Regions from separate parts of the Kribbella sp. NPDC049227 genome, predicted to be linked through region 3. Evidence: riboswitches for the same ligand, from Rfam matches in the RefSeq annotation. Region 3 holds a riboswitch; each other region holds the start of a gene.
The links. A riboswitch is a leader RNA that binds a small molecule or an ion and turns the genes downstream of it on or off. The one in region 3 is predicted to bind cobalamin.
Positions count from the first base shown of each region.

Region 1: it holds a riboswitch for cobalamin, as region 3 does, so the genes downstream of both, metE (5-methyltetrahydropteroyltriglutamate--homocysteine S-methyltransferase) here and ACGFH6_RS43040 (ribonucleoside-diphosphate reductase subunit alpha) in region 3, are expected to answer to the same signal.
Region 2: it holds a riboswitch for cobalamin, as region 3 does, so the genes downstream of both, cobN (cobaltochelatase subunit CobN) here and ACGFH6_RS43040 (ribonucleoside-diphosphate reductase subunit alpha) in region 3, are expected to answer to the same signal.

Region 1 covers NZ_JBICST010000007.1:623,185-630,784, reverse strand. The annotation lists gene ppdK (pyruvate, phosphate dikinase) at 1-1,714, opposite strand, end outside; cobalamin riboswitch at 2,035-2,260, shown strand; gene metE (5-methyltetrahydropteroyltriglutamate--homocysteine S-methyltransferase) at 2,352-4,607, shown strand; gene ACGFH6_RS32540 (VWA domain-containing protein) at 4,649-6,607, opposite strand; gene ACGFH6_RS32535 (ATP-binding protein) at 6,609-7,600, opposite strand, start outside.
Region 2 covers NZ_JBICST010000003.1:818,501-826,100, reverse strand. The annotation lists gene cobN (cobaltochelatase subunit CobN) at 1-3,199, opposite strand, end outside; cobalamin riboswitch at 3,235-3,398, opposite strand; gene ACGFH6_RS16115 (DUF3500 domain-containing protein) at 3,465-4,433, opposite strand; gene ACGFH6_RS16110 (hypothetical protein) at 4,461-4,907, shown strand; gene ACGFH6_RS16105 (histidine phosphatase family protein) at 4,925-5,605, opposite strand; gene ACGFH6_RS16100 (cobalamin biosynthesis protein) at 5,596-6,540, opposite strand; gene ACGFH6_RS16095 (serine hydrolase) at 6,584-7,396, shown strand; gene ACGFH6_RS16090 (mandelate racemase/muconate lactonizing enzyme family protein) at 7,393-7,600, shown strand, end outside.
Region 3 covers NZ_JBICST010000012.1:118,317-125,916, forward strand. The annotation lists gene ACGFH6_RS43025 (MFS transporter) at 1-1,158, shown strand, start outside; gene ACGFH6_RS43030 (isochorismatase family protein) at 1,169-1,747, shown strand; gene ACGFH6_RS43035 (ribonucleotide-diphosphate reductase subunit beta) at 1,805-2,893, opposite strand; gene ACGFH6_RS43040 (ribonucleoside-diphosphate reductase subunit alpha) at 2,854-5,667, opposite strand; cobalamin riboswitch at 5,800-5,956, opposite strand; gene ACGFH6_RS43045 (DinB family protein) at 6,028-6,609, opposite strand; gene ACGFH6_RS43050 (Fic family protein) at 6,669-7,600, opposite strand, start outside.

The sequences.
Region 1 (7,600 bases), on a different contig from region 3:
ACAGCCCGATCCCCTCGGCCCCGAACCGCCGCGCCCGGGCCGCGTCGTCCGCGGTGTCCGCATTGGTCCGTACGCCGAGCCGCCGTACCTCGTCCGCATGCGTGATCAACCGGTGCACCGCGGCCACGAGCTCGTCGCCCGACTCGGGAGCCAGCGAACCCTCGAAGTACTGCACCACCGGGGACGCGACCACCGGAACCTCGCCGCGGAACACCTCGCCGGTGGTCCCGTCGATGGAGATCGTCTCGCCGGCCTCGATCACCGTGCCGTTCACCTTGATGGTGCCCTGGGCAACGTTCACGTCGAGTTCCTCGGCGCCGCAGACACAGGTCTTGCCCATGCCGCGGGCGACCACGGCCGCGTGCGAGGTCTTGCCGCCGCGGCTGGTCAGGATGCCCTGCGCCGCGATCATCCCGTGCAGGTCGTCCGGGTTCGTCTCGCGCCGGACCAGGATCACCTTCTCGCCGCGGTCCGCGGCCTCGACCGCGGCGGCCGAGGTGAACACGATCGTGCCGGACGCCGCACCCGGCGACGCACCGATCGCCTTGGTGATGAGGTCGGTGTCCGCATCCGCGTCGAACCGCGGGAACATCAGTTGCGCGAGCTGCGCACCCTTCACGCGCTTCAGCGCCTCGTCGGTGTCGATCACGCCCTCGTCGATCAGGCTGGTCGCGATCCGGAACGCGGCCGCCGCGGTCCGCTTGCCGACCCGCGTCTGCAGCATCCACAACTTGCCGCGCTCGACGGTGAACTCGATGTCGCACAGGTCGCGGTAGTGCCCCTCGAGCTTGGCCATGATCGCCATCAGATCGTCGTACGACGTCTTGTCGATCTGCTCCAGGTCCGCCAGCGGGACGGTGTTGCGGATGCCGGCCACCACGTCCTCGCCCTGCGCGTTCTGCAGGTAGTCGCCGTACACACCGGGCTGACCGCTCGACGGGTCGCGGGTGAACGCAACGCCGGTGCCGGAGTCCATGCCGAGGTTGCCGAACACCATCGAACAGATGTTGACCGCCGTACCGAGATCGGTCGGGATCCGCTCCTGCCGGCGGTAGAGGATCGCGCGCTCGGAGTTCCACGAGCCGAAGACGGCCTCGATCGCCAGGTCCATCTGGGTCCGCGGATCCTGCGGGAACTCGCGGCCGGTGTGCTCGTGGACGGCCTGCTTGAACGTCTCGACCAGGCGCTTCAGGTCGTCCGCGTCCAGGTCGAGGTCGTTGCGGGTGCCCTTGGCTTGTTTGGCCGCCTCGATCGCGTCCTCGAACACGTCGCCGTCCATGCCGAGCACGGTCTTGCCGAACATCTGGATCAGCCGGCGGTACGCGTCCCAGGCGAACCGCGGGTTGCCGGAGTGATGCGCGAGCCCGTTCACCGAGTCGTCGTTCAGGCCGACGTTCAGAACGGTCTCCATCATCCCGGGCATCGACACGGCGGCGCCGGACCGGACCGAGACGAGCAGCGGATCGTCGGCCTGGCCGAGCTTCTTGCCCATCTTCTGCTGCAGTACGTCGACGTGGTGGTCGATCTCGTCGGCCAACTCCGGTGGCACCGAGCCGGTGGCCAGGTACGCCCGGCAGGCCTCGGCGCTGATGGTGAATCCGGGTGGCACCGGCAGGCCGAGGTTGGTCATCTCGGCCAGGTTCGCCCCCTTCCCGCCGAGCAGCTCCTTCATGTCCTTGTTGCCTTCGGCGAAGTCGTAGACGAGTTTCGGCACGATCACTCCCTGAGGTTCGGGCGGTGCTTCTGAGCGCGGTGAGGTGGCCCGCTGGCCCATCGACTCCAGTGGCGGGGGCGTTGCTCTCAGAGTAAGCCCAAAAACCAGTCCAGTTGAACACTGGTCTCACGATGCCGACGTGACTCTGCCCACAGGTCGAAGGCCGGAAAACCCTTCCCCCGTTGACAACGCAAGACAATCGGCACGTCCACCAACGAAACCTTCCGGCGAATCGCTCCCGGGGTTTCGTCGCGTCGACGGCGGGCATCGCGCGAGTGGTGTTCGTCTCGCCGTCCGGCGCGTCGCGGTGCCCGCGGGGTACGCTCGGCACTGCCGACGGTTCGCCTGGTCGGGTGGTCGACGACGAGGCGAGGCAAGAGGGAACCCGGTGTGAATCCGGGACTGCCCCGCAGCGGTGAACGGGAACGACAGCCGTCAGACAGCACTGGACGCCCGCGTCCGGGAAGCGACGGCCAGTAGGCCGACCGGTCGGACCGACCGGACTGCCCGTGAGTCCGAAGACCTGCCGCCGGTCCGCGCACCACCCGGTGCGCGGTGGATCGGTGGTCTCGTGGGAGGACCCGTCCGGCGTCTCCGCGACCCCGCCGATCCCTGGCACGCTCGCGAGGAGAGAGACGTGAACACCATCAAGACAGTGCTGGGCTATCCGCGCATCGGCCCGGACCGCGAACTCAAGAAGGCCGTCGAGAAGTACTGGTCCGGCGACAGCGACGCGGCCGAACTCGAGGCGACCGCCCACCAACTGCGCGCCGCCACCTGGCGCGACCTGGCCGGCCGCGGACTCGACGTTCTCCCCGGCAACACCTTCTCGTACTACGACCAGATGCTCGACCATGTGCAGCTGTTCGGGATCATTCCCGAGCGCTTCCGCGCCCTCGATCGCTCCGGACTCGACACGTACTTCGCGATGGCGCGTGGCCACGCCGAGGTCGCGCCGCTGGAGCTGACCAAATGGTTCGACACCAACTACCACTATTTGGTCCCCGAGCTCACCGACGACACGGTGTTCCGGCTCGACCCGGCCAAGCCACTGGAGGACCTGGCGGCCGCGCGAGAAGCCGGCGTGGAAACCCGCCCGGTCCTGATCGGACCACTGACCTTCCTGCTGCTCTCGAAATCCACAACTCCGGGCTTCGAACCACTCAGCCTGCTCGACCGTCTTCTGGAGGCGTACGCCGAACTGCTCGGCAGGCTCGATGCCGCGGGAGCTGACTGGGTGCAGCTGGACGAGCCGGCCTTGGTCCAGGACCGCACACCGGCTGAGCTCGACGCTCTTCGTCGCGCGTACGACCGGTTGGCGAAGCTCACCGAACGCCCGCGTCTCCTGGTCGCGACGTACTTCGGAGATCCCGGTGCTGCCCTGCCGGTGCTCGCGTCCACCGCGGTCGAAGGGCTGGCGGTCGACCTCGTGTCCACTCCTGGACTGGTCGACCGACTGGCCGTCCTGCCTGCCCTCCAACGGAAGACCGTTTTCGCCGGGGTGGTCGACGGCCGGAACGTCTGGCGCACTCCCCTGGGTGAAGCGTTGTCGACCTGCGTGCAGCTGCTCGGCTCCGTCGGCCGGCTCGCGGTTTCCACCTCGTGCTCGCTGCTCCACCTGCCGTACGACGTGGATGCGGAGGACGAGCTTGATCCGCAGGTGCGGGCGCGACTCGCGTTCGCGCGGCAGAAAGTCGACGAGGTAGTCCGGCTCGGCCGTGCGCTCAGCGAGGACGAGCCCGGCGTACTGGTGAACCTCGACAGTCCGTCCCGCGGCCCGCTGAAGGAATCCGGCCTCGCTCGTGAGCAGGCGGTCCGCGACCGGGTCGCCGCGATCCGGCCCGAGGATCGGCAGCGAGCGCCGTACGACGAACGCCGGACCGCGCAGGAGTCGATCGGGTTGCCGGATCTCGCGACCACCACGATCGGCTCGTTCCCGCAGACCGCGGACCTCCGGCGAACCCGCACCGAGCTGCGGTCCGGCCGGATCGACCAGGCGACGTACGACGAGCGGATGCGGGCCGAGATCGCGCGGGTGATCAGCCTGCAGGAAGAACTCGGACTGGACGTGCTCGTGCACGGCGAGCCCGAGCGCAACGACATGGTGCAGTACTTCGCCGAACAGCTGGACGGCTTCGCTTCCACCAAGCACGGCTGGGTGCAGTCGTACGGCAGCCGGTGCGTCCGGCCGCCGATCCTGTACGGCGACGTGTCACGACCCGAGCCGATGACCGTGCGCTGGGCGTCGTACGCGCAGTCGCTGACCGAGCGGCCGGTGAAGGGGATGCTGACTGGGCCGGTGACGATCCTGGCCTGGTCCTTCGTCCGCGACGACCAGCCCGCCGCCATCACTGCCGATCAGGTCGCGCTGGCCCTGCGGGACGAGGTGGCCGACCTGGCGTCGGCCGGGATCAGGATCGTGCAGGTGGACGAACCCGCGCTGCGCGAGTTGCTGCCATTGCGATCGGCGGAGCAGAAGGCGTACCTGGACTGGTCGGTCGGTGCGTTCCGGCTGGCCACCGGCGGCGCGTCCGCCGAGATCCAGATCCACACGCATCTGTGCTACTCGGAGTTCGGTGCGGTGATCGCCGGGATCGACGGACTGGACGCCGACGTGACCACGATCGAGGCCGCGCGGTCACGCATGGAGATCCTCGGCGACCTGGCCGCCTCCGGGTTCCGCCGCGGCGTCGGGCCAGGCGTGTACGACATCCATTCGCCCCGCGTACCCACCCGCGACGAACTCTCGGACCTGATCGCCCACGCCCTCACCACAGTCCCCGCCGCCCGCCTCTGGATCAACCCCGACTGCGGCCTGAAAACCCGCACCTACGACGAGGTCGCGCCCGCCCTGCGACACCTCGTCGAGGCCGCCCGGACAGCCCGAAGCTGAAACCTGCCGTGGGCACCTGATAGGTGCCCACGGCAACCGGTTCAGAGTTTGCGGCGGGTTCGGAGGTAGTCGCCTACCACGGCGGCGCCTAGGCCGTCGGGGTCGGGGGCGAGGACTCGGCCGCCGCTGCGGCGGGCGAGGAGGTCGACGAAGGCGTTGAGGCGGGGGTCGTCGCCCAGGCGGAAGACCGTGAGCGACGCGCCGAGTTTGGCCAGGCGGTCCACCTCGAAGATCGTCTTGCGGAGCGTGGCCGGCTCGGGCGGGTAGGAGAACTCCGCCGTACCGTCCGGCTCGAGGTGCGCGGTCGGCTCGCCGTCGGTCACCATCAGGACCACCGGCTGCGCGTCCGGATGACGACGCAGATGACGGCCGGCCAGCAGCAGGGCGTGATGCGCATTCGTCCCCTGCTCCCAGGCGCCCTCCATCCCGATCAGCTGCGGCAGCTCGACGACTCCGGCGTACCTCCCGAACGTGATCAGCTGGAGCGCGTCGTTGCGGTAGCGGGTCGAGATGAGCTGGTGCAGCGCGAGGGCCGTCCGCTTCATCGGCAGCCAACGGCCCTCCTGGACCATCGACCACGACGTGTCGACCAGCAACGCGACCGCGGCCCGGGCCCGGTGCTCGGTTTCCGCGATCTCCACATCGGCCACATCCAGCTTGACCGACCCGCTGCGGGTAGCACTCCGCAGTACGGCGTTCCGCACGGTCCGAGGCACATCCCACGGCTGGGTGTCGCCGAACTGCCATTGCCGGCTGGAGCCACTCAGCTCCCCAGCCGCCCCGGCATTCGCAGCGTCGCGTTCACCCGATCCCCGAGCAGCCCGCAGTACGTCGGCCAGCGCGGTCTGCCCGAGCTGCCGCAGCGCCTTCGGCGACAACCGCAACGAACCATCGGGCGCTCGCTCGAGCAAACCCTGGTCGCGCAGCTGCCTCTCCAGCTCGGACAACCGGCGAGCATCCACTGTTGCCTCGTCGCCGAGCTGCCGGGTGAGCGCATCGAGGTCGATGTCCTCGAGCCGCGCGCCCGGATACGACTGCGCCAACTGCTCGGCCAGCGCATCCAGCTCGGCGAGGTCGGACATCGCCCGCGCACCGTCGGCGAGACCGAGCGGGTCGTCACCACTCATCCGCTCCGACCCGGTCCAGTCCTCCCCCGGCCGCAACGACTGCAGCTGGGCGTCCAGCTGCGCCAACTGCTGGGCGAGTTGCGGACTGCCGAACGCCTGCTGCGACAACTCCATCAGCTCGGCCCGCTGCTCGGCGGTCATCGAGTTCATCATCCGCTGCGCCGCGGCCGCCCGCTGCGCCAGTACGTCGATCAGTTCGTCGACGTTCTGCGGATTCTCCGGGAAGAACTCGCCATGCTTGGCCATGAACTCGTCGAACAACTCCGGCACCTCGGGCCGGTCCTGCGCATGCGCGGCGAGCAACGCGTTGAGGTCGGTGAGCATCTCGTTGATCCGCTCGACGTCCTCAGGCGTGGTCTGCTGCAGCGCCTCCTTCATGCCCTCGAACCGCGACCCGAGCAGCTCGCGCCCGAGCAACTCCCGGATCTCCTCGTACTTCTGCCGCGCCTCCGACGACTCCCACTGGTAGTTGGCCAGCTCCCGTACGGCGGCCGCCGTACCCGACGGAAGCGCGTCGAGCTCGGCCTCCTTGAACCGGGCGTCGTCGGACGGGTTCGGGAACAGCTCGCGCCGCTCGGCCGCCAGCGCCTCGTCCAGCAACCGCTGGACGTCCCGCAGGGTGCCGTCGAGGTTGTGCCGCCGCTGGATCTCGCGGCGGCGCTCCCACATCCTGCGGGTGAGGTCGTCCAGGCCCTGGGTGTTCCGGGTGCCGCGCCGGAGCAGTTCCTCCAGCGCGGACCGCGGCGACGAGCCATTCATCACGTCGCGGCCGATCTCGTCCAGCGCGTCCCGCAGGTCGGCCGGCGCGGCGAGCGGATCCGGCCCGTCGTGCCACGGACCGTACGACCAGCCTTCCGGTATCGACGCGGACATGTCAGATCCCGTAGATCGTCGTGTCGTTGTCGGCGTCCTTGGCCAGTCGTTTCGACAGGTACAACGCCTCCAGGGCGAGCTCGACCGCGGCGGCGATGCGGCCGGGCGACTCGTCCGGCTCGACGCCGGCGCGCGCCGCGACGTCGTGCAGAACCGGCAGCTCCGGCAGCGCGGCCAGCACGTCGCGGCCGGGCACCCGCTCACCCGTGGTCACAAGGTTGCCATCGGCAACAGCGTGGGCCAGCGGGCTGAGGTCGAGACCGGCGAAGCGCTCCCGTGCGGTGTCGGCGACCGAGCGACGCAGCAGGTACTCGAGCAGCTCGATCTCGCGCCCTTCCTCGCCGGGTTCGAACTCGAGCTTGCCGCGCAGTACGGCGGGCACGGCCTCCAGGTCGACCGGCCGCGCGACGGCCGGCTCCTCGCCGGTGATCGCGCTGCGCCGGAGCGCGGCGGCGGCGATCGTCTCGGCCGCGGCGACCGCGAACCGGGCCGACACACCCGACCGCTGGTCGATCGACGTCGACTCGCGCAGGTGCCGGACGAACCGGGCCAGCACCTCGAGCAGCGGCTCGCCGACCTCGGCGGTGAACTCGGCCTCCTGCCGGATCACGTCCACCTCGGCGTCGATGTCGAGCGGGTAGTGGGTCCGGACCTCGGCGCCGAACCGGTCCTTCAGCGGCGTGATGATGCGGCCGCGGTTGGTGTAGTCCTCCGGGTTGGCCGTTGCCACCAGCAACACGTCGAGCGGCAGCCGCAGCGTGTACCCGCGGACCTGGATGTCGCGCTCCTCCATCACGTTGAGCAGCGCGACCTGGATCCGCTCGGCCAGGTCCGGTAGCTCGTTGATCGCCACGATGCCGCGGTGCGCCCGGGGCACCAGACCGAAGTGGATGGTTTCCGGGTCACCCAGACTGCGGCCCTCGGCAACCTTCACCGGGTCCACGTCACCGATCAGGTCGCCCACCGAGGTATCCGGTGTCGCGAGCTTCTCGG
Region 2 (7,600 bases), on a different contig from region 3:
CGTGCTCGCGAGTGTCCGCGTTCTTCGCCGCCACCTGGATTCGGGCGTAGGCGCGTTCCATCGAACCGCGGGCCTCGGCGCCGTCGAGGCCCTTGCCGTACGCGTACCCGCCCCAGACCGCGTACACCTCGGCAAGCTCGGCGTCGGTCCGCCAGTTCCGCGCGTCCACGAGCGGCAGCAGGCCGGCGCCGTACGAGCCCGGCTTGGAGCCGAACACCCGGGCGGTCGACGACCGTACGTCGTTGCCGGCCGCAACGTCGGCGTCCACGTGTGCGCGGAGGTAGTTGTCCGAAGCCCCTTCCTCCAGAGCGGCGACTGTGCGCACCGCCTCGTCCAGGAGCGTGACCACGTGCGGGAACGCGTCCCGGAAGAACCCGGAGATCCGGATCGTCACGTCGACCCGCGGCCGGCCGAGCTCCTCCAGGCTGACCACCTCGAAGCCGGTGACCCGCCGTGACGCGTCGTCCCAGACCGGGCGGCAGCCGAGCAGCCACAACACCTCGGCGAGATCGTCGCCCTGGGTCCGCATGGCCGACGTACCCCAGACCGTCAGGCCGACCGACCGCGGCCACTCCCCCGTCTCGGCCTTGTGCCGGGCCAGCAGCGAGTCGGCCAGCGCGACCCCGACGTCCCAGGCGTTGCGGCTCGGGATCGCCTTCGGGTCGACAGCGTAGAAATTGCGGCCGGTCGGCAACACGTTGACCAGACCGCGGGTCGGCGAGCCGGACGGACCTGCCTCGACGAAGCGGCCGTCCAGGGCGCGCAGTACGTTCGTCAGTTCGTCACCGGTGCGTGCGAGCCGCGGCACGACCTCCTCGGCGGCAAAGGTGAGCGACGCCTCGACCTGTTCCGACGACCGCCCGAGCACCTCGATCACGACGACCGGGACCTTCGCGGCCTCCCAGCTCAGCGTCTCCATCCCGACGACGAGCTTGCGCGCGACGGCTTCCAGCAGGTCGACACCGTCGGCGCCACTCACCGCCGGCAGATCCGCGAGCGTCGCCAGCTCGGCAAGCTCCGGCACGGCCCGGCCGGGATCGGCGAGCATGGCCGCCTCGTCGACTCCGAACGTCTCCCCCAGCGCGGTGCGCAGACCGGGAATCGAGTACGACCCGCCCCAGAGCTGCCGCGCACGCAGTACGGCGAGCACCAGGTTGACCCGTGCCTCGCCGGCCGGTGCACCACCGAGGATGTGCAAACCGTCGCGGATCTGGACGTCCTTGATCTCGCACAGGTAGCCGTCGAGGTGCAGGACGAACTCGTCGAAGTCGTCGTCCTCGGGCCGCTCGGACGTATGCAGGTCGTGATGCAGTTGCGCGGCCTGGATCAGGGTCCAGATCTGCGCACGCAGCGTCGGCACCTTGTCCGGGTCCAGAGCCGAAACGGTCGCATACTCGTCGAGCAGATACTCCAGCTTCGCCATGTCGCCGTACGTCTCGGCCCGCGCCATCGGCGGGACCAGGTGGTCGACGACGGTCGCGTGCGCGCGCCGCTTCGCCTGCGTCCCCTCACCGGGGTCGTTGACGATGAACGGGTAGACCATCGGCAGATTCCCGAGGACGGCGTCCGGCGCGCAGCCGGCCGCCATCCCGATCCCCTTGCCCGGCAGCCATTCGAGCGTGCCGTGCTTGCCCAGGTGGACGACCGCGTGCGCACCGAAGCCGCCGTCCGACGGCGCGGCCTCCAGCCAGCGGTACGCCGCCAGGTAGTGATGCGACGGCGCCATGTCCGGGTCGTGGTAGATCGCGACAGGGTTCTCCCCGAAGCCGCGCGGCGGCTGGATCATCAGTACGACGTTCCCGAAGCGCAGCGCCGCCAAGGCGATCGCGGGCTCGTCTCCGGACGTGTCGACGTACAGCTCACCGGGCGCCTCACCCCACGCCCCGGTCATTGCCTCGCGCAACGACTCCGGGACGCGACCGAACCACTGCTGGTAGACCGACCGCGGGATCTTCGCGACGGCGTTGGCCAACTGCTCGTCGGTGAGCCAGTCGACGTCGTGACCGCCCGCCGCGATCAGCCGGTGAATCAGCCCGTCGCCTTCCAACTCGTTCACGTCGAGATCGCCCAGGTCGTACCCGGCCGCCTGGAGCTGACCGAGCAGGACGACCGCCGAGGCCGGAGTGTCCAGGCCGACCGCGTTCCCGATCCGGGCGTGCTTGGTCGGGTACGACGACAGCACCAGCGCGAGTCGCTTGTCGCGGTTCGGCACGTGGCGGAGCCGTGCATGCGCGACCGCGATCCCGGCCACCCGGGTACACCGCTCCGGGTCCGGCGCGTAGCGGGCCAGACCGTCGGAGTCGTACGCCTTGAAGGAGAACGGGATCGTGATCAGTCGCCCGTCGAACTCGGGGATCGCCACCTGGGTCGCGGCGTCCATCGGACTGATCGCGGCGTCGCTGGCCAGCCACTGCTCGCGGGTCGAGGTCAGCGCGAGGCCTTGGATCAGCGGGATGTCGAGGGACGCGAGCGCTCCGGCGTCCCAGGCATCGTCCGAGCCGCCCGCGCTCGCGTTGGCCGCGACGGACCCGCCGGCAGCGAGGAGAGTCGTGACGAGGACGTCGCACTTCCGCAGCAGGTCGAACAGTCCGGCGTTCTCATCGCTGGTCGGGTCGAGTCCGCGGAGCGACCCGCAGTACACGGGCAGCGGCTGCGCGCCGGCGGCCTCGACCGCACTTGCCAGCGCATCGACGAAGGCCGTGTTCCCGGAGATCTCGTGTGCTCGGTAGTAGACGATCCCGACCACCGGCCGCTCATCCTCGACGAACGTCCCGCGGACGCCGTACGCCGGGAGTGTGCGGGGCGGGTCGAACGCGTCGCCCGTCAGCAGGAGCGTGTCGCTCAGGAAGCCGGCCAGGTTGCGCAGATTCTCGGAGCCGCCTTCGCGCAGGTAGGCCAGCGCCTCTGTCACCGCGCCCGCAGGTACGGTCGACAACGACATCAGCTCGGCGTCTGGCGCGGCCTCGCCACTGATCACGACCGCCGGCCTGCCGGAGGCGAGCACCGCGTCGAGGCCGTCCTCCCAGGCCCGGCGACCGCCGAGCAACCGGACCACGACGATCTCGGCCGCGTCCAGCAACGGGGTCAGGTCGGCGAGGTCGAGCCGGGCGGGGTTCGCGACCTTCCACCCGGCGTCCGCCTCGGCGGCGGCGAGCAGATCGGTGTCGGCGGTGGAGAGCAGCAGGAGGTTCGCGGGCATGCGCGACCGGTCCTTCCTCGGGGTGTCCACGCCCCGTCCGGAGGTGCGACAGCGGCAGTTCCTGACTCCCCTACGCCTGACTACGGCGCCGGGTCACAGTGGCGGGACCGTCCCGGACTCACACCGGGTTCCTACCCATGCCATCGCTTGACGGGCGCGACTCTATCCGACGACCCGAACCGCCACACCATCACAATCGCCCCGACGGTGCCTGCGTGAGGGAGGCGGCACCGGGACGGCGGCGGTTGTGATGGCCTGGCGGTCCTCAGCGGTGCAGGGCGTAGTGGGCGGCGAGGAGGTCGGTGCCCCAGTCGTTGCGGAGGTCTCGCCAGACGGAGTGGATGTGGTTGGCGTCGTCCTGGGTGTTGTCGTACTCGGCCAGGAACGTCGGGCCGGCGATCGAGTAGTAGTGGCGGTGGCCGATGCCTGGTTCGGTCGCGCCGGCCCAGGCGAAGCTGAGGCGCTCGATGCCCTGGTCGGTGATGTCCTGCCAGGTCTGCAACCCGATCGGTCCGGCGGCCCTTCCGACGTACTGGCCGATGAGGAGGCTGAACAACTGCCGTTGTTCCGCGGTCATGTCGCCGTACGCGAGGCCCTGGTGGAGAAGCTTGGCGTCGGCGACCGGGTCGTGCCGGGTCAGGATGTCGTCGGGTGCCTCCGGTGAGACGACGGCGACCTCACGCTGGGCCGGCTCGAGCGCGTGCAGGAGCTGGAAGCCGAGGTCCTGCTCGGCGGCGAGGAAACGCCGGCCGGCCTGCGGCCCGGACCGGACCTCGGCCGGGTTCGACCCGAGGAACTGCGGGGTGAACGAGATCGCCCCGTCCACGAGCGTGACGTGCAAGGCCAGGTGGTGACCGTTCAGCCGCCAGGCCCACGGCTCCGTCCCGGCGGGATCACCCAGGACGCGGAGGTAGTACCGGTCGGCGACGACGGATCCCTCCCACTCCCGCGACGGCGGGAGCTCCGGGATCCCGCGCACGATGATCTCCGCGTCCCACACCGCCCAGACGTCGGCCACACCGCGCTCGCTGCACCCGATCGCGACGAGCCGCTCCACCAACTGCTGCTGGGCCGGAGTCAGCTCCGTCAGCGGAAGCCCCGGTACCGCACCCGGCAGGTAGGTCCACTGCTTGTGGTCCGGGGTGTCGAACGCCGCCTTGATCTTGTCCAGCTGCGCCGGCGACAGGCTCGCCAACAGTTCGAGAACCGCTTCCCGGGTCTGCTCCACAACCATGCCGATGCTCCCGTTCCGTCGACCAGAATGCCTCGCCCAGCCTACGACGACCACCTCGCCCCGGTCGCGACACGTGCGGACCCGACGCCGTCGTACGCTGCGCTGGTGTCTGGACCGTCAGGGGCTCGCGGCGTGGTCTCTGTCGTGGTGGGCTCCCTGAGCAGGCCTGGCGTGATGCTGGCCGTCTACCTGGTCTTCCTGTTCGTTCTGTACCTCGTCACTGCGGACCCTTACAAGGCGATCACCCTTCCGTTCGCAGCCGTCATCGGCCCGCCGGGCTTCGCAGTTGTGCGGTGGGCGTGGACCAAGCGCATCCGCCCCTGGTGGATCCTTCGTCGGCGCGGTGAGAGTCCGGAGCACCCCGGGCCGGCGAGTCGGGCGTTCGCCCTCGGTTTCGCACTCCTGCTGATGGTGGCCGGGGTGGCGGCGATGCTGCTCGCGGCGTTGTTCATCCTCGCCGCCGTGCGCGGGTGAACCTGTCGGCTGCCGCCTTACAGCCAGGCCGATCGCTCTCGCTCGGACGGCTCGTACGTCGTCCACTGTTCGAACGGCCGGTCCAGCTTGTACCGGAAATCCGGCTGCCGCAGCAGGACGCGCGTTTCGGCGTTGTCCGGGTTCCGCAGCGTCTCGAAGAACTTGACCGACCAGTGGAACCAGCGCATGCAGAACAGCCGCATGGTCAGCCCGTGCGACACCAGCAACACGTTCCGCGGCGCGTCCGGGGACTCGAAGTCGCGGTGCATCGTCTCCAGGAACGTCGACACCCGGTCGTACACGTCGGACCCCGACTCACCGTGGGTGAACCGGTAGAAGAAGTGCCCGAACCGGTCCCGGAGCACCTCCTGCCGCTCGATGTCCGCGGTGTCCTGGTAGTTGGCCCAGTCCTGCTCCCGCAGCCGTGGCTCCTCCCGGGGCTCACCGATCAGGTCGTCCAGCCCGAGTGAATCCAGCGTCTGCAAGGCCCGCACGTACGGCGAGACGTACACGCGGGCCGGCTCGTTCTCGAACAGCTCCCGCAGGTACTTGCCCGCCTTGGCCGACTGCTCGTGCCCGTGCGGCGTGAGCGGGATCGCGTGGTCGGGTACTCGCTCGAAGATCGACTTGTCCAGGTTCGCCTCGGACTCACCGTGCCGGATCAGTGCGATCCGCAGCGGGCGGTGACTCAACCCCATCGTGTTCCCTTCCGGCCGGCGACGGCCAGGATCGCGGCGACCCCAGCGGCGACCCCAGCCGCAACCACACCGACGCGCCTGGCCAGCGCCGCGGTACGGCGTACGTCCGCAACCGCCGGTGTAGGCCCGTCGCCCAGTGTGCCTCGGTCCTCCTGGTACGACCCGTAACTGTTCGTGCCGCCCAGGGTCAGATCCAGCGCACCGGCGAACGCGGCCTCGACCGGCCCGGCGTTCGGGCTCGGGTGCTTCCGCGCATCCCGCTGCCAGACCTGGATGGTCTGCCCGGGCCGGCCGGCGGCGAGTCCGGTGAGCACGGCGCACACGCGAGCAGGCAGCAGGTTGAGTACGTCGTCCAGCCGCGCCGACGCCCAGCCGAAGTTGAGGTACTTCGCGGACTTGTAGCCCACCATCGCGTCCAGAGTGTTGGCGGCGCGGTAGCCGAGCAGCCCCGGTACGCCGAGCACCCCGCCCCAGAGCAGCGGAGCGACGCACGCGTCGGAGGTGTTCTCGGCGATCGACTCCACGGTCGCGCGGGCGAGTTCGTCGGCTTCCAGACTGGTCGCGTCTCGCGCACACAGGTGGCTGAGCCGGTCGCGGGCCGCCGGGATGTCCTTCTCCTCGAGCAGCCCGGCCATCACCTCGGCCTCGCGCTCCAGACTTCGGGCGCCGAGCACGGTCCACGTCGTGGCCGCGGTGACGAGCGTGTGGACGATCGGACGATTCCGGGTCAGCCGCTCGACCACGGCTCCGGCGGCTGCCGTCGTACCGACCAGGGCGACCGTGTACGCCGTACCGGCCGCGCGGGAATCGGCGTACCAGCGGGACTCCACCCGGGACGCCGCCTGCCCGAAGCCGGCCACCGGGTGGAAGCGGCGGGGATCACCGAGAACACGGTCGGCCGCGAAGCCGAGGAGGAGACCGATTGCCCTGGACACCCTTCGCAGTCTGCCAGGGCAGTGGTGTGGTTGGGTGATCGGCATGGGAATCGCGGAACTGCTCCGGGACGTCGACGGGAGCGGCGCCTTCGGGGTTTGGCTGGGGCGGCTGGACGGCGTACCGGTGTTCGAGCATCTGGCGGAGCGGACGCACTACTCCGCGAGCACGATGAAACTCCCGGTGGCGATGGCGATGATGCGCAAGGTAGACGCGGGTGAGCTGGCGCTCGACCAGCCGGTGACCGTGCACAACGACTTCGCGTCCGCGGCCGGCGGGCGGTTCGGCGTGAACCCGGACGAGGACGAGGCGCCGGCGACCTGGACGAAGCTGGGTGAGCAGGTGCCGCTCGGGTGGCTCGCGACGGAGATGATCACCCGGTCCAGCAACCTCGCGACGGACCTCGTGCTGGAGCAGGTCGGGATCGACGCCGCCCACACGGTGCTCGCGGAGTACGGCCCCGGCGACAGCGCGATCCGGCGCGGGATCGACGACGGGCCGGGCGTGCGGGCCGGCATCAGCAACCTGATGAGCCCGGCGGGTCTGGCCGGCGTACTGGTTGCTGTCGGCAATCAGCAGGGCGCCTCGGGCAACTACCTGCGCGACCTGCTGGCCGGCAACCAGTGGAACGGCGAGATCCCTGCCCTGCTGCCGGCCGGGACCCGGGTCGAGCACAAGAACGGCTGGGACACCCGGATCCGCCACGACGGCGGCATCGTCCGCCCACCCGACGCCGAACCGTTCGTGCTGGTCGTGTGTACGACGTCCGACCTGGCCGACGCGGATGCGCAGAAGCTGATCGCGAACATCGCGCTCGAGGCGTGGAACCACCGGCGCGACCTCGGAGGGGTCCGATGAAGGTCAGCACGCATCTGGTCTCGGCGCCGCTGCACACACCGTTCATCACGGCACTGCGAACGGCGACACACGCGGACTCGCTGCTGGTCGAGGTGAGCGACGGCGGGGTCAGCGGCTGGGGCGAGGCTCCGCAGGTGTGGAAGGTGACCGGCGACTCGCTCGCCGGGTCGCAGGCCTGCGTCGAGGGACCGATCACCGCGGCCC
Region 3 (7,600 bases):
CTGGTCGACCTCTACGGCCCGCGTCCGCTCTATCTGATCGGTACGGCGGTCGTCGGCGTCGCCGGTCTGCTCGGTGCGCTGGCGCCGACGCTCGGGGTGCTGATCGTGTCCCGCGTCCTCCTCGGTTTCGGTACGTCGGCGGCGTACCCGGCCTCGATGTCGCTGATCCGGAGCGAAGCCGACCGGACCGGCATGGAGACTCCGGCGGCCATCCTCAGCTCGCTGTCGATCGCCAACCAGGTGATCTCGGTGATCGGCCCGACGCTCGGCGGACTGCTGATCGGGCTCGGTGGCTGGCACATGATCTTCACCATCAACGTGCCGCTGTCGATCATCTGCCTGGTCCTCGGATCCCTCTGGCTGCCGCGGAGTCCGCGGTCCCGTGTCACGGTCCGGCTCGACTATGCGGGCATCGCGCTGTTCGCCGGCACCCTGGTGTCGTTGATGATGTTCCTGATGGCGCCGAAGGCATCGAACTGGTACCTGCTGACGCTCGGTGCCCTGCTCGGCGTGGTGTTCGTCGTCGTGCAACTTCGCTCGATGGAGCCGTTCATCGACCTGCGGGTCCTCGGCGGCAACCGTCCGCTGATCGCGACGTACCTGCGCCAGGTGCTCGCGTTCACGATCAGCTACTCGTTCCTCTACGGCTTCACGCAGTGGCTCGAGGAAGGTCGCGGGCTGGGTGCCTCGTCGGCCGGCCTGCTGTTGCTGCCGCTGTCGCTGTCGGCCATGGCGATCACCGTGATCACCGGCCGGCGTGCCCAGGTCCGCGGCAAACTCGTTGCCGGGAGCATCCTCTTGGCCGTGGCCTGCGTCGTACCGCAGCTCGTCGGGGGTGAGACCGCGATCTGGCTGCTGGCACTGGTCGGCGTCATCGCGGGGATCCCGCAGGGCCTGAACGGCCTGGCCAATCAGAATGCGCTCTACCACCAGGCGGATCGGGCCCGGATGGGTTCCTCGGCCGGTCTGCTGCGCACCTTCATGTACCTCGGTGCGCTGATCGCCGCCGCGGCCAACGCCCACTTCTTCCAGCACGGCGCGACCACCACCGGTCTGCACGAGTTGGCGCTGTTCCTGCTCGTCATCGCCGGCCTGCTCGTGCTGGTGACCCTCCTCGACCGGTCCCTCGCCCGGATCGGCCGCCCACAACCCAACTGAGAGGTCCGTCGTGCCCGTCACCACTCTTGATCCGAACACCGCCCTCGTCGTCATCGACCTGCAGAACGGCATCACCGCCATCCCCGGTGCGCCGTACCCGACCGCCGACGTCATCACCCGGACCGCGGAGCTCGCCGACGCCTTCCGCAAGCGCGGCCTCCCGGTGTTCCTGGTCCGGGCGAGCTTCCGCGCGGACGGTGCGGACCGGATGCCAGGCCGGACCGAGCAGGCGACCCGCGCGACCGGTACGCCGCCCGCCGACGCCGACCAGATCGTCTCGCAGCTTGCCGGTCACCCCGAGGACACCGTGGTGACCAAGCGGAACTGGGGCGCGTTCCACGGCACAGACCTCGACGTCCATCTCCGCCGCCGCGGCGTCACCCAGATCGTCCTCACCGGCGTAGCCACCAGCTTCGGCGTCGAGTCGACCGCCCGCGCCGCCCACGAGCACGGCTACCACGTCACCCTCGCCACCGACGCGATGACGGACCTCAGCCCCGACTCCCACACCCACGCCACCACCTACATCTTCCCCCGCCTCGGCGAAACCGGCACCACCGCCGACATCCTGGCCAAGCTCCCTGCGTAGACCGCGGGCAGGACACGCGGGCCGGGCAGCCGCTGGGCTGCCCGGCTCGCGTCGCACTCAGTCCCAGCTCAGTCCGGTTGACGACTGGTACTCGATGACGCGGGTTTCGAAGAAGTTCTTTTCCTTCTTCAGGTCCATGACTTCTGACATCCAGCCGAAGGGGTTGCGGGTCTCGCCGAAGAGGGGCGCGAGGCCGATCTGCTCGGCGCGGCGGTCGGTGATGAAGTGCATGTACTGCTCGCAGAGCTCCGCGGTCAGGCCGAGCATGCCGTTCGGCATCGTCGCGCGGCCGTAGGCGACCTCCAGCTCACACGCTTCGGTGAGCATCTGCCGCACCTCGGCCTGGAACCGGGCCGTCCACAGGTGTGGGTTCTCCTGCTTGATCTGGTTGATGCAGTCGATGCCGAAGTTCAGGTGGATCGACTCGTCGCGCAGGATGTACTGGTACTGCTCGGCGATGCCGACCATCTTGTTCCGCCGGCCCAGCGACAGGATCTGCGCGAATCCTGTGTAGAACCACATCCCCTCGAACACCACGTAGAACGCGATCAGGTCGCGCAGGAACGCGGTGTCGCTCTCCGGCGTCCCGGTCCGGAAGTCCGGGTCCTCCAGGTGCTGGGTGTACTTCAGCGCCCACGCGTCCTTGTCCGAGATGGACGGCACCTCGCGGTACATGTTGAACAGCTCGCCCTCGTCCAGGCCGAGCGACGTACAGATGTACTGGAAGGTGTGCGTGTGCACGGCCTCCTCGAACGCCTGGCGCAGCAGGTACTGCCGGCACTCGGGGTTGGTCAGCTGCCGGTAGACGGCCAGGACGATGTTGTTCGCGACCAGAGACTCCGCCGTAGCGAAGAAGCCGAGGTTGCGCTTCAGCATCATCCGCTCGTCCTCGGTCAGGCCGTCGCGCGACTTCCAGAGCGAGATGTCGGCCTGCATGGACACCTCGGTCGGCATCCAGTGGTTGTTGCAGGCGGCAAGGTACTTCTCCCAGGCCCACCGGTACTTCAGCGGCAGCAACTGGTTCACGTCCGCCCGCGCGTTGATCATCGCCTTGTCGGCGACCTCGACCCGGGACGCCCCGACGGCGATCTCTCCCAATCCGGTCGTCACTGGCACGCCTCGCAGTCCGGGTCGTCGATGGCGCACACGGCGCCGGTGGGCTCGGGAAGCGCAACGGGTACGGCGTTCAGCCGGCCGTCCGTCCCTTGGAGCGTGGACTTCTCCACATGGGTGGCTGACTGGGAACGCAGGTAATAGGTCGTCTTGAGTCCATACCGCCAAGTCGACCTGTAGAGCTCGTCCAGCGCCCGGCCCGACGGCGCGGCCATGTAGAGATTCAGTGACTGCGACTGGTCGATCCACTTCTGCCGCCGCGACGCCGCCTTGACCAGCCACATCGGGTCGATCTCGAAGGCCGTCGCATACAGCTCGCGCAGGTCGGCCGGGATCCGCTCGATCCCCGCCAGGATGCCGTCGTGGTACTTGAGGTCGGACACCATCACCTGATCCCACAGCCCGCGCGCCTTCAGGTCGGCCACGAGGAACGGGTTCGCCACGGTGAACTCACCCGACATGTTCGACTTCACGAACAGGTTGCTGTACGTCGGCTCGATCGACTGGCTCACCCCGCAGATGTTGGAGATCGTCGCGGTCGGCGCGATCGCCATCACGTTCGAGTTGCGCATGCCGTCGCGCAGCACCTTCTGCCGGAGCGCGTCCCAGTCGAGTTGCTTGCTCTGGTCAACGATCAGGTCGCCGTCCCGCGCCGTCCTGAGCAGCTCGAGCGAGTCGATCGGCAGGATGCCCTGGCTCCACAGCGATCCGTCGTACGACGAGTAGCGGCCGCGCTCGGCGGCGAGATCACTGGACGCCTCGATCGCGTGGTAGCTGATCTGCTCCATCGAGCTGTCGGCGAAGGCCACGGCGGCGTCGGAGGAGTAGGGGATCCGCAGCGCGAACAGTGCGTCGGCGAAGCCCATCAGACCGAGGCCGACCGGGCGATGCCGCTGGTTGGCCCGCTCCGACTCCGCGGTGGTGTAGAAGTTCACGTCGATGACGTTGTCGAGCATCCGGACCGCGGTCTTCACCGTCTCGCGGAGCAGGTCGGCGTCCAGCCCGTCCTCGGTCAGGTGCGCGACCAGGTTGACCGAACCGAGGTTGCAGACCGCGGTCTCGTCGACGGTCGTGTTCAGGGTGATCTCGGTGCACAGGTTCGACGAGTGGACGACGCCGTCGTGCTGCTGCGGCGAGCGGAGGTTGCAGGCGTCCTTGAAGGTGATCCACGGATGCCCGGTCTCGAACAGCACGGTCAGCATGCGCCGCCACAGGTCGACCGCCTTGACCCGCTTGAAGACCTTGATCTCGCCCCGGTCGGCCGCCGCCTCGTACTGCGCGTACGCCGCGGCGAACTCAGGCCCGTACAGATCGTGCAGGTCGGGCACCTCGTTGGGAGAGAACAGCGTCCAGTCGCCGCCGGCCTCGACCCGTTGCAGGAACAGGTCCGGCACCCAGTTCGCCGTGTTCATGTCGTGCGTACGCCGGCGCTCGTCGCCGGTGTTCTTCCGCAGGTCGAGGAACTCCTCGATGTCGACGTGCCAGGTCTCGAGATACGCACACACCGCGCCCTTTCTCTTTCCACCCTGATTCACAGCTACCGCGGTGTCGTTGGCGATCTTCAGGAACGGTACGACGCCCTGCGATTCGCCGTTGGTCCCGCGGATCCTGGCGCCGATCCCGCGCACCGGGGTCCAGTCGTTGCCGAGGCCACCGGAGTACTTGGCCAGCATCGCGTTGTTGCGGATGCCGTGGAAGATGCCGGCCAGGTCGTCCTCGACCGTGGTCAGGAAGCAGGACGACAGCTGCGGCCGGGTGGTGCCGGAGTTGAACAGTGTCGGTGTGGACGACATGAACCGGAACGAGCTGAGCAACTCGTAGAACTGCAGCGCCCGTGCCTCGCGGTCGTCCTCGCGCAGCGCCATCCCCATCGCGACCCGCAGGAAGAATGCCTGCGGCAACTCGAACCGGACCTTGTCGATGTGCAGCAGGTAGCGGTCGTAGAGGGTCTGCAGGGCGAGGAAGGTGAAGTCCAGGTCGCGCTCGGGACGGATCGCAGCGGCGAGCCGGTCCAGGTCGAAGCTCGCCAGCTCCGGGTCGAGCTGCCCGGCTTCGATGCCGAGCTGGATGTAGCGAGGGAAGTAGTGGGCGTACGCGTCGGTCATGTCGGCCTGGCTGGCCTGCCGCGGCTCGCCGTGGACGCGTCCGAGCGCCTCGCGACGGATCTGGTCGAGCAGCAGCCGGGATGCGGCGAAGCTGTACTGCGGCTCGGTCTCGACATACGACCTGGCGGCCATCACCAGCGCGAGCTCGACCTCGTGCTGCGCGATGCCGTCGTAGCAGGAGCCGAGGGTCTCGTCGAGGATCAGCTCGGGGTCGACCGCGTCGAGACCCGTGGCCGCCTCCGCGACGATCACGCGCAGGCGGTCGACGTCGAGCGGCGCCGCGCTGCCGTCGGCCGCGCGGACGGTGAGCGCGGGCTTGTCGGTGATGCCGGACGGGTCGGCCGGGGTGCGGGCCTTGGTGCGCTCCTCGCGGTAGAGGACGTACGCACGGGCGACCTGGTGCTCGCCGGCGCGCATCAGCGCCAGCTCGACCTGGTCCTGGATGTCCTCGACCTGCACGCTGCGGCGGGCGTCACCGCGGCTCGTCAGGGCCTCGACGACCCGGCCGGTCAGGTCGGTCACCAGGTCACGGACCCGGTGGGTGGTGCCCGCCTCGGCGCCCTCGACGGCGAGGAACGCCTTGGTCATGGCGACCGAGATCTTGGTCTGGTCGAAACCGGTGTGGCCGCCGTCGCGGCGTACGACGGTCAGCTGGATCGACTGGTCGGCTGTCGCCGCCCGGGATGAGGAAGCAATCGTCACAGGTGTTGTCTCCAAACGAGTTCGGAGGACCGGAGCCACGCGGAGGGGCGCACGACGGGGCCGGCAGCACCGGCCGGGAACACTGCCGCCACGCCCTGCGACCCACCCGCGAGGTCTCGGACCGCGTGCACCGGCGGTGCACGCGCCGGTGGCAGGTATCAGGACTCGCGGAAGGCTTCCGCTCACCGTTGCGGGGCAGCTCCGGACTCGCACCGGATTCCCCTGTTGCCTCGGCGTGGCCCACATCTCGCAGTACCGGCCACTCCGAACCACCAGCAGTAGTGATGCTAAGTGGCGACCCCTAGATCTTGTGGTAGCGCCACGCCGCGTGTCGCACATCTTGTGGTCCTCGCCCGCAACTCACGCAGCGACCGCGTAGAGATCCTGGAGCGTCATGATCTCCGAGCCATGGTGGATCAACTCCCGATTCAGCCGCAGTACGACGTGACCGAACGGCTCGCCCGCGTCCAGTTCGGTCGCCTGGCTCAGGCCGATCGTCATCACCTGCTCCTCGTCGAGAGCGGCGATCGCGTCCTGCCAGGCCTCGACCCAATGTGTCAGCCACGCCACCGCATCCCGCGCGTTCCCGTGCAGGGTGATGTCCGCACGTCCCTGCTGGCTCGTGCCGAACGTCCACTCCCAGCGCTCGAAGAATGTCTCGGTGAGATGGGCGATCAGCCAGGCGATCGTGCGTGGCCCGCGATGGTCCGGCTCGTCGGGCCACTGCGCGACCCACTCGCCGGACCCGAGTGATCGGAACCGTCCGGTGTAGTGCCGGCGCACGACGGTCAGCGCCTCGCTGCTAGGTCGCCAGAAGTACTGGTCGTCGGTCAACTGCGCGAGCCGGCCGGACAGCACCATCCAGCTGAAGCCGAGCTGGCCCCGGACCATGGCCATCGCCGATGGCCGGTGCAGGATGTCCCAGTCGAACGGCTCTGGCATCATCTCTCCCTGTACGATCGAACATATGTTCGAATTCTTGCTCGCTCGGGAGACGAAAGTCAATGTGCGTGGCGTGTTGGTGCTGGCCTCGATGGGACCGGTCTGCTAGGTGGCTCGATCCGGGTGTCCGCGGCCGGGCTGGCGAAGCGGCGTTCGAGCAGGGTGAACGCGTCGATCAGTTCGGGCGCCTCGTAGACGCGGTTGCGTCGGCCGTCGGTGATCTCACGCAGGATGCCGGCCTCGACGAGCCTCGCCAGACCCTGGTTGGTCGCCTGCTGGGAGCGGTCGACAAGCTGCGCCGCCGCCGCGAGCGTGAGCACCGGCGCGGCGGGCAGTGCCTCGATGAGCAGGTCGGCTGCCGAGCCGCCGCGGACGGGCGCGGCTCGCTCGCGCCATGCGGACTTCAGTTCGGCCGCCGTCTGCTCGAAGCGAGCGGCCTCCGCCGTCGCGTGGCTGCAGGCCATCGCGAACATCCGCAGCCACGGATTCGCCGCCGACCGAGCCTTCGCAGTGGTCGAGCGACCGACATGCCGGAACGCCGTCAGTGTTTCGACGTACTGCATCGCGTGGGTGGCGAGCGACAGCGACACCGGCGGCACGGTTCGCGTGATGAGTCCATCGGCCCGCAGGATCAGGTGAATCAGCGCCCGCCCGGTCCGGCCGTTGCCATCGGCAAATGGATGGATGGTCTCGAACTGCGCGTGCGCGATCGCGGTCTTCGCCAGCACCGGCAGCCGGGACTCCCGGACGAAGGTCATCAGATCCGCCAGCAGGTCGGGCACCAGGTGCGCCGGCGGCGGGACGTAGTACGCCTCGGCGGGGGAGCGGCCGCCGATCCAGTTCTGCAGGAAGCGGACCTCGCCGCCGAACTCGGGTGTGGGGGACTGGGCCATCAAGCGCCGGTGCGCCTCGAGCAGGTGGTCGACCTCGAGTTTGTCGCCGGCCTGGACGGACTCGGTCGCCCAGGTCATCGCGTCGACCGCGCCGAGCA